DNA from 3 places in the Sporosarcina sp. NPDC096371 genome. Region 3 is predicted to be linked to each of the others. Evidence: riboswitches for the same ligand, from Rfam matches in the RefSeq annotation. Region 3 holds a riboswitch; each other region holds the start of a gene.
What was found. Region 3 has a riboswitch for thiamine pyrophosphate ahead of tenA (thiaminase II). Riboswitches for the same ligand answer to the same signal wherever they lie in the genome.
Positions count from the first base shown of each region.

Region 1: linked by a shared signal. The riboswitch ahead of ACIQ0H_RS05980 (YkoF family thiamine/hydroxymethylpyrimidine-binding protein) and the one ahead of tenA (thiaminase II) in region 3 are both predicted to bind thiamine pyrophosphate.
Region 2: linked by a shared signal. The riboswitch ahead of ACIQ0H_RS03165 (ABC transporter substrate-binding protein) and the one ahead of tenA (thiaminase II) in region 3 are both predicted to bind thiamine pyrophosphate.

Region 1 covers NZ_JBIWFE010000002.1:6,224-9,329, reverse strand. The annotation lists gene ACIQ0H_RS05995 (bifunctional transcriptional activator/DNA repair enzyme AdaA) at 9-590, shown strand; gene ACIQ0H_RS05990 (methylated-DNA--[protein]-cysteine S-methyltransferase) at 577-1,092, shown strand; gene ACIQ0H_RS05985 (hypothetical protein) at 1,221-1,652, shown strand; TPP riboswitch at 1,748-1,854, shown strand; gene ACIQ0H_RS05980 (YkoF family thiamine/hydroxymethylpyrimidine-binding protein) at 1,934-2,539, shown strand; gene ACIQ0H_RS05975 (ECF transporter S component) at 2,541-3,106, shown strand, end outside.
Region 2 covers NZ_JBIWFE010000001.1:690,625-693,730, forward strand. The annotation lists gene ACIQ0H_RS03155 (ABC transporter permease) at 1-25, opposite strand, end outside; gene ACIQ0H_RS03160 (thiamine-binding protein) at 22-312, opposite strand; gene ACIQ0H_RS03165 (ABC transporter substrate-binding protein) at 325-1,290, opposite strand; TPP riboswitch at 1,415-1,523, opposite strand; gene ACIQ0H_RS03170 (hypothetical protein) at 1,707-1,835, shown strand; gene nagE (N-acetylglucosamine-specific PTS transporter subunit IIBC) at 2,394-3,106, opposite strand, start outside.
Region 3 covers NZ_JBIWFE010000004.1:240,757-243,862, forward strand. The annotation lists gene ACIQ0H_RS12755 (DUF3238 domain-containing protein) at 1-1,061, opposite strand, end outside; TPP riboswitch at 1,178-1,283, shown strand; gene tenA (thiaminase II) at 1,568-2,257, shown strand; gene thiM (hydroxyethylthiazole kinase) at 2,257-3,015, shown strand; gene thiD (bifunctional hydroxymethylpyrimidine kinase/phosphomethylpyrimidine kinase) at 3,012-3,106, shown strand, end outside.

The DNA.
Region 1 (3,106 bases), on a different contig from region 3:
GTGATTCCATGAGTAACACTGAAGACGTCTTGCAATTGACTGATGAACGATGGCAAGCAATTACGCAAAATGACCAGTCATATGATGCTATTTTTATTTACGCAGTAACATCAACGGGTATCTGTTGCCGCCCCTCTTGTAAATCGAGGGATCCTAAAAAAGAGAACGTCCGTATTTTCAACGATGTGGATGAGGCCATATCCGAAGGTTTTCGTCCTTGTAAACGTTGTAAGCCTGGCGGGCTAGATTTGCCAGATGAGGAATGGACAGAACAAATCAAAGAATTTATACATGCACATTATCACGAGCCATTGTCGTTGGAAATATTAGCAGACATGTGTCATGGAAGTCCCTATCATTTACAAAGAACCTTTAAGAGAGTTTCCGGGATAACACCCGCCGAATATATCCAAAGAGTACGCATTACACATGCGATGAAAGAACTCTCTACAAATCGTAAATCTATTGCGGAAGTTGGTTTCACTGTTGGTCTTCCTAATACGCCTTATTTCATCACTTTATTCAAAAATCGAACGGGGCAAACACCTAAACAGTATCAAATGGAGGTACAAACAAATGATAAAAAATAGTGAGGATTTCGTGTATTGGATGCTACTTACACACGAATCATGGACCATATATATTGCAGCAACACCAAAAGGACTTTGTTATGTTGGTACACAACGCGCTACCTTCGAAGAGCTTGCCATATGGGTGAAAAAACGGCTCCCTACTTATGTACTGTCGGAAGATGAGAATAGATTAAAACCTTATGCAATAGAATTAATTGATTACTTGGAAGGCAGACGTAAAGAGTTCACATTACCAATGGATCTCCATGGGACAGTATTTCAACAAGCCGTCTGGAAAACGTTGCAAAATATCCCCTACGGCCAGACAGTTTCCTATACGGAGATTGCCGAACAAATTCAAAAACCAAACGCGGTCCGTGCCGTCGGGACTGCGATTGGCGCCAATCCAGTCTTAATCACGGTTCCTTGTCATCGTGTCATCGCAAAAAGTGGGAAGTTGACGGGTTATAGGGGTGGTTTAGAAATGAAAGAGCAGCTACTAAAGCTGGAAAGGGAATGATTATGAGTGTAGGTGGAAACATTATTGTCAATTTCCTATTTGATAACGTAAATAATAGTTAAGAAACGGTTGATTATTTAATTCGTTATATCGGTGAAGTTCAGACATGTTCTTACTATGACGGGCAGTTGGATGAAACGATACTCATTGATAAAAATATGCATGATTTTCATGACAAACAGTATCCACTAATCAAACTGAAATCAGACTTAGGAGAACCATCCATACTAGTCAGTTGGGCGTTCGGAAAAGGCTATTTTGGACTACAGGTTGATATCCCGTTAATGATATTGGGCCAGGATACGGACAGGCATCACAACGAGGAAATGACCGATTATATAGTATCCTTAGCCAACAGACTATTCGAGTCAACTCCTTTCTTTTTCGGATTTGCCAATCATGAACATGAACTAGATACAAGTATCGATCAAAACAAAGTGATTGAAACGATCCAATCATTAAATCCCTCCCTTGCATTTGTACCGAAGAACGGGACTTTGCAAGTTGAGTACGGGAAGTATACGATCGACGGATTGACCCCCTATAAAAAATCTATTTAAAGTTAATAGTTTACAAAATTCAATCCTTCCTTTACACTGAATGCGCTGGAGACAATTCGGCAGAATATGTACTTTACATTCAAAATCACATACGTTGTCTGCACTAGGGGTGCCTATTTTCGGCTGAGATGAGAGCTTTTGCTTCGATCCCTTATAACTCGAACCAGGTAATACTGGCGTGGGGAAGTGCGGTTACTTTTGCCGTAGGTTCCCTATGCGCAAGAGGGCTGCATCTTCACGGATGTGGCTTTTTTTGTGGAGAAAAATAGGGGGAAACGGTTATGGAAACAGCATTTTCTTGTGGAACGAGCCCGATTATTGGATTACGCTTCTCGCTTCATCCAATGGCGGACAATTTTGTAGCCATCATTAAAGGGGCATTATCAGAGGCAGATACATCCAATGTATGGATGCATACCGATGACGTCAGTACGGTGATGCGCGGCAAAGAGATTCATATTTTCGATACGGCCAAAGCCATTGTGCTACATGCTGCAAAAACGGGGGCACATGTCGCCTTTAACGGGACTTTTTCAGTTGGGTGCCCTGGCGATTCTGCGGGGGATGTTTATTTAGAAAAAGAGGATATTCGGTTAAATGAACCACTGGTGAAAGATTTACGGCAATATGTATCCTCACAGTTTGCTTTGTATCCCATGAACAATCCAGATTATATGTCGGTCATTTACAAGGAAGTAGAGCGCGCTAAGGAACAGGGTGTTTTTAATACGAGTATGCATTATGCTAGCGGCTTACACGGGGATATTCATGAAGTTTTTGCATTCTTGGAAGAGGCATTTTCCAAAGCACGTACTACAGAACATCGGCATCTCGTCATGACGGTCAATATGAGCATCAATAGTCCTTCGCATAAAGGGGATGCCTGATATGTTGAAGTCTTGGAAGCTGAAAGAAGTTGTGCTGATGTCGGTGTTGGCTGTTGTGTTTGCTGTCGTCTATTTACTATTCGTTCATGTCGGCAATATTTGGGCGGGTTTTATCGGCCCTATTGCTTATGAATGGATCTTCGGCATTTGGTTTATCGTGTCAATTATCTGTATGTACATCATTCGCAAACCAGGTGCGGCCGTCTTATCTGAAACCGTAGCTGCCGCCATTGAAGTAATGATTGGCAATGCGGTTGGCCCCCGACTTATTTTGAGTGGTCTTATCCAAGGATTAGGAGCAGAAGCTGCATTCGCTGCGACAGGTTATAAACGGTTCAATACATGGGTGCTTATTCTTGCAGGTGTCGGTTCAGCAGTGTTCAGCTTTGCATTTGGCTTTTTGGTTTCAGGTTATGCGGCGCTCTCTCCTACTTATTTAGCTTTAATGTTTGGACTACGTGTCATAAGTGGAGCGCTTATTGCGGGGCTTGGTGGAAAGTGGGTATCTGATGGTCTTCTTGCGATGGGAGCACTGCGTGGCTATGCCATTTCTAGGGATAAACCGAA
Region 2 (3,106 bases), on a different contig from region 3:
ATCCTTTTTTTAATAGATTATTCAACGGTATTTCTCCGTCAACTTGTCCATGGAAGCACCGTCTGGCTTATAAAATATTTTCACTTGAGAAATGATGCTGAGCGAGCCTTTTTCTATCATCCGCTCATTCATTTTTTGCACAATTTCCAGGAGTTCTGTTAAATCACCTTCCATTGTCGTTTCCAGTGGTGATACTTGATAAGGGACGCCAGCTTCGTCAATGACTGCAATGGCGGCATCCACCAAGGGAATCACATCTTCTCCATTGGGCATTTTCGGTATGATTTGAATACTAACAAGCGCGTTTGTCATTGTTGTTCCTCCTTATTTGGGTAGAAATTCATTGGTAAATGCATCTTTAGCGATAAAATCACCGTCAAGTAAGTCGTTTTCTGTCATCCAGTCTGCATAGTCTTGCCAAATCTCAATCTTTTGTTCACCCCAACGAGGTGCATCGTCTTGATATTTAGATGAAATCCATTGCTGACTCGCTTTGACAAGTTCTTCGTCAAGGTCAGGAACAGCCTTCATTAAAATCGATGCTGCCTCATCTGGATTGCTAATGGAGAAGTCATAGCCTTTCGCAACGGCTTTGACAAAAGCACGGACTGTGTCCGGATTGTTCTTAATCATTTTTTCATTGGTCGTAATGACAGGTGTGTAATAGTCGAGTTTATCGGAGAAGTCTTTTAGATATTGCATATTTAAGTCGATGCCACGCAGTTCGGCCTCAATCCCTGTCCAACCATAGTAAATCCATGCGAAGTCAATATCACGTTCAACTGCCGTGAAAAAGTCTGAACTACCGATGTTGATGTGGTCCACTTTTTTAGCATCTGCTTGTTCTTTTTCCATTAGTGAAGTGATAACGGCCTGCTCGACGGGGGCACCCCAACCTCCATACGTTTTTCCTTCATAATCTTTTGGGGATTCAATACCCGCTTTTTTCAAAGACGCAAATCCCGACGTATTATGTTGGAGAATTGCTGCGATAGAAACGAGTGGTATGTCTGCGGCACGTGCTTCTGTTAGGGATTCTTGTGCGCCGATACCAAATTGGGCTTTACCTGCTGCAACGAGCTTGTCAGCACCTGCCTCGCCCGGGAGTATAATTTCCACATCAAGGCCTTGTTCTTTAAAAAAACCTTTTTCCTGTGCTACGTACAGGCCTGTATGGTTTGTATTTGGCGTCCAATCGAGTACAAATTGAATCTTCTCCAATTCGCCTTCTTTTTTAGACTCATTTCCATTATTGGTACTACATGCCGATAGTAATAGGACGCTGAGCATGATGAACAACAAAGCTTTTCTCAATCTTGTTCCTCCCTTTAAATTCAACGCAATTACGAGAGAACGATTGCCTAGAACGCAAAAATGCGTCCTCCGGGCAACCGAAGAACGCATAAACATAGGCATAGCTAATGAATATGTTCCCTCCGCTGGCCTTAACCAGATCAGGTTCTAAGGGTCTATACTTTCTAAGTATATCTCAACCAGCTCGACTGGTACCCCCACATAATTGTAACTGTATGAATTTTTTATGATTAGTACATCTACTACTCTGCCACATTCGGGTGAATGCGTCAAGCGGGCAGAATAAATGGCTTGTACAGATGCTGGAACAGTTGTTACACTTACTGGCAGATTAGTTGAACAACGAGTGGTTAAATAGGATAGATAAAAGGCTGTTTGTAAAAGGAGATACTATGGATAAAAATGAATTTTTTCATTCCCTTGAAGAAATAGTTGTAGACCCTCTATTCATTGGCGGAAGTATGCAAGATTTAGCTAAAAAAACAGCAAATAACACTTGGTCCATTTCAACTAGCCAATGAAATCTTACTGGAAAACTTTACGACCTTTTTTCAAAGAGTAGTGTTGAACAGACGTGAGCAAATCAGCAATTCAAATAATAGAGATGGAATGCTCTTCTATACTTGGCTTGATTAGCAATCGGCACAAATGAAGTTTAGTGTAATATAAGATTTTTACATTAGGCTTCCATTTGAGGTGGTTAGTGATGAAGAAGAGGTAATCGAAGGTGATATAAATGTAAAAGCATTGAAAGTCTATCTCATCAAAATAAATGAATCATTCTTTTTTGAATAATAGGTGGCGTCAGCTGAATACCAAAACGGATTGTCCCAGCAATAGGACAATCCGTTTTGGTGTAAACACTTATGTAAATACGGCACTACTAGGTAAATCCCTAGTCGGATGGGGCGTATGATTATTTTTCACTCTCTGCGCCGAAAGTGCCCATTTACGCGGGACAGAGGAGTGCCGCGTCTCTGTAATTATAGTTTATCCAGTAGCGACAAGAAATATACCATAAAAGGAAAAACCAGGCATAGGAGCCTGGTTTTTCTGCTTTTAAAAATTTCAGAGGTTTATTACTTTCTAATTTTCTTAATTTCGTCAGCAACAAACTGTACGCTTGTTCCGACAATAACTTGAATACTTTGTGATCCGACAACATTGATGCCGGGTACGCCAGTGCTTTTAATCTTCTTTTGATCGACTTTCTTCATATCTTTTACTTCGATACGTAAGCGTGTTGCACAGTGATCAACAGAAGTGACGTTTGCGTCTCCGCCTAAACCATCATAAATTGTTGCTGCCATACCAGAGAATTTATTTCCTCCTGCTGAAGCAACTGCTCCGTTGTCGTCTTGGATATCCTCATCATCTTCACGACCTGGAGTTTTCAGGTTGAATTTGACAATCAAGAAACGGAATAGGACGTAGTAGATGACTGCAAATACTAGACCTTGAACAAGTAACATAAGTGGTAGATTGGCGATAGGTATTTTTAAACTTAATACAAAGTCTACCAATCCAGCACTAAATCCAAATCCTGCTGTCCAGTGGAATGATGCTGCGACAAATAGAGATAGACCTGTTAAAGCAGCGTGGACAACATAAAGAGCTGGTGCTAGGAACATAAATGCGAATTCAAGTGGTTCCGTAACACCTGTGAAGAATGACGCAAATCCTGCAGCTAACATTAAAGAAGCAGCTTGTTTTTTACGTTTTGTTTTAGCAGTATGATACATGGCAAGAGCTGCCGCTGGTAATCCAAACATCATAATTGGGAAGAAACCTG
Region 3 (3,106 bases):
GGAGCTTGGTCATGATAGCCCGTCATGTCAAACGTACCATCCCGCCGCAAAACCGCTTGGACTTCATAGTCGATTGCGGGTGCAGTCGTTAGCGGATTACCAACCGCATGGGTGACGTGAAATCCCGACTCCCCTGATCCATGGTCCAACCTCTTCAAGCGTATCCCCTCATGCGAGGCAGTGGCTTGTCCGCGACATTGCTTCCATCGGCTATAGGCAATCGAAGGGCCAACTGTCTTCGTAAACGTTAGCGGTGCTCGCGCTTGATCATAAGCTAGCTCTATATCTACTCGGGTTCGAAAGCTATCCCCATTCACATCAAACCCTCTGTCATCCCCTTGGAAGTAATGATTCTTCGATAATATATTTGGGTTCTTGACCCATTTATCTGCTAAAAATGTGGAGTAGCGGAATTTCCAGCGCTCCACATTCGGACGACGCAACCGATCTTGAATAGGCGTCAACAATTCTTGCGGTTTCGCAATCCACTTCATGACAGAGAACACTTCAACCGCTGCAGCTTCTTTCGATGAAACAGGATTTAGCACACCAAAAACTGTCGTGACCATCGACTTGCTGATATTAAATCGATCTTCCGACTTCGAAAGCGGACGCTTTGAACGAATGGTATATCGGTATGTTTCATCCAATGAAAAGTCTCGATCAATGTAGCCATTCGTTGTCACTGTTGTCATATATATATCATTGCGAAACACATCATACTCCTCCACATCGGTCATTTCCTCCCAGGACAACGCGATTTGCGTCTTTGCAACGATGGTTGTCATGACGAGCGATTGAAGGGGGTTATCCTTATTCTTGTGCTCCGCAAACGCTGAGGTCTGTAGCGCAATTACCTCGACCACTTCCCCGTTTTCCACACGCTCAATCGCGTAGTTGTAAAGCTTCGCATGCTTAAAATCGCCATCGCTAAACTCCGGCACAGTCCCTTCGTACACATGCTCAGTATCTTTATAAACGTGGTAGATTCCACCCACATCATTCCATGAAAAATAAATGAGATCCGCTTGATGCACAACGTTTTTAATTTCAAAAAACATTACGTTCCGCCTCCTTATTTCAAGTGTGCGGTTCTTAACCAACTACTAAACATCGCATATGTAAGTCTTGCCAATAATCAAACTTGTGTTATAGTTATGTTGAAAATTGAATTGTTTATCGCCACTAGGGGAGTCTTATTAAGGCTGAGACGCATATGGATATGCGGACCCTTGGAACCTGATCTGGATCATACCAGCGTAGGGAAGTGGGACCGCGCTGTTATTCTATTAACCAAACCATCGTGGGCCGCTTCCTGAGCTATATTAGGGGGCGGCCTTTTTTAATTTTATTCAGCGGGAATTCAAACCCCGCTGAATAAAATTAAAGCCGCCGGCGGATGTCACAGATTTTGAGGGGAGTTAAGAAGGCAGTCTAAGTTCGCGACTTCCTGTCGCAACAACTGCATGACCTACATCCTGTAGGCCTCAAGCTCAATTCAAAATCTGGACGCAAATACGCCAAGGCGTATTTAATTTTCAAAAAAAAGAGATGGGGAGTGGACAGGATGACATTTTGTGAAGAAGTACGGTCGGAATGTGATGCATTATGGCAAGGGAGCTTTGACCATCCGTTTGTCAAAGGCATTGCGGAAGGTACGTTGCCACTAGATGTGTTCAAATTTTACGTGCAACAGGATTCTTATTATTTATCACATTTTGCGAAAATCCAGGCGCTTGGTGCTGTGAAAGCAAAAGATTTGAAGACGACTCAACGTTTTGCGGCACATGCAGAACGAACATGTAGTGCGGAAATGTCCTTGCATGAGTCCTTTTTCGGCATGTTAGACATCACCGAAGAAGAGCGTGCAACATTTCAGCCCGCACCGACGGCTTATCAATACGTTTCGCATATGTATCGTGCAGCACACGAAGGTGATTTAGCAGACGTCCTCGCCGCATTGTTACCGTGTTACTGGTTGTATTATGAAATTGGTGAACGGCTAAAAGACGCCAAACCAAATCACCCTGTTTATGATAAATGGATTCAAACGTACAGTTCTGAGTGGTTTGAAACGCTGGTAAAAGAACAAGTTTACCGGATGAATGAATTAGCAGAAGCTGTCTCACCTGAGAGACGCAATGAACTGAAAGAACATTTCCGGAAAAGTAGCTATTATGAATGGCAGTTCTGGGAAATGGCTTGGACCAAACAAGACTGGGCCATCCACTCTTACGACGTGGTGGCGAGCCAATAATGGACGGTCTCTTACAAAAATTACGTGAAGAACAACCACTCGTGCATTGCATGACCAACATTGTCGTTGCCAATTTCCAAGCAAACGGATTACTGGCGCTTGGTGCATCACCCGTCATGGCAGATGCGGTAGAAGAAGCCGCCGAAATTGCCAGCGTGTCGTCTTGTACCGTTTTGAATATCGGCACACTGAAACAAGATACCGTCAAAGCCATGCTGCTAGCAGGAAAAAGCGCCAATGCACATGGCAAACCCGTCATCCTTGATCCCGTCGGTGCGGGCGCGACCGCTTTTCGCAAGGCGTCCGTCTTGGAGATTTTGGATGAAGTCGTTCTAACCCTTATCCGCTGTAATGCGGGTGAACTTGCAGCGATCGCAGGCGTGAAATGGCAATCGAAAGGCGTCGATGCGGGCCAAGGCGATGTGGATGTAAAAGCACTGGCAGAGGAAGTTGCCGTGAGGTATCACTGCATCGTCGCTGTTACCGGCGCAGTCGATATTGTGACCGACGGCAACAAAACGATTTCGATTACAGGGGGGCATCCCCTACTGTCCAAAATAACCGGCGCAGGCTGTCTACTGAGTGCAGTCGCGGGAGCATTTTTAGCGGTGGAGCATGAAAACGAGTTAGAAGCCGTGGCAACTGCATTGACTTTTTATAAAAAGGTGGGCGAACTGGCTGCTGAAAAGGCAGCGGGCCCTGGCGATTTTGCTGTACAACTTTTGAATGCACTTTATCTTGGGAGGCTGACAACATGACCTATGTGGCTATGACAGTGGCGGGTTCAGATAGCGGTGGCGGTGCAGGGATTCAGGCCGACCTGAAGACGTTTCAGGAGTTAGGCGTCTT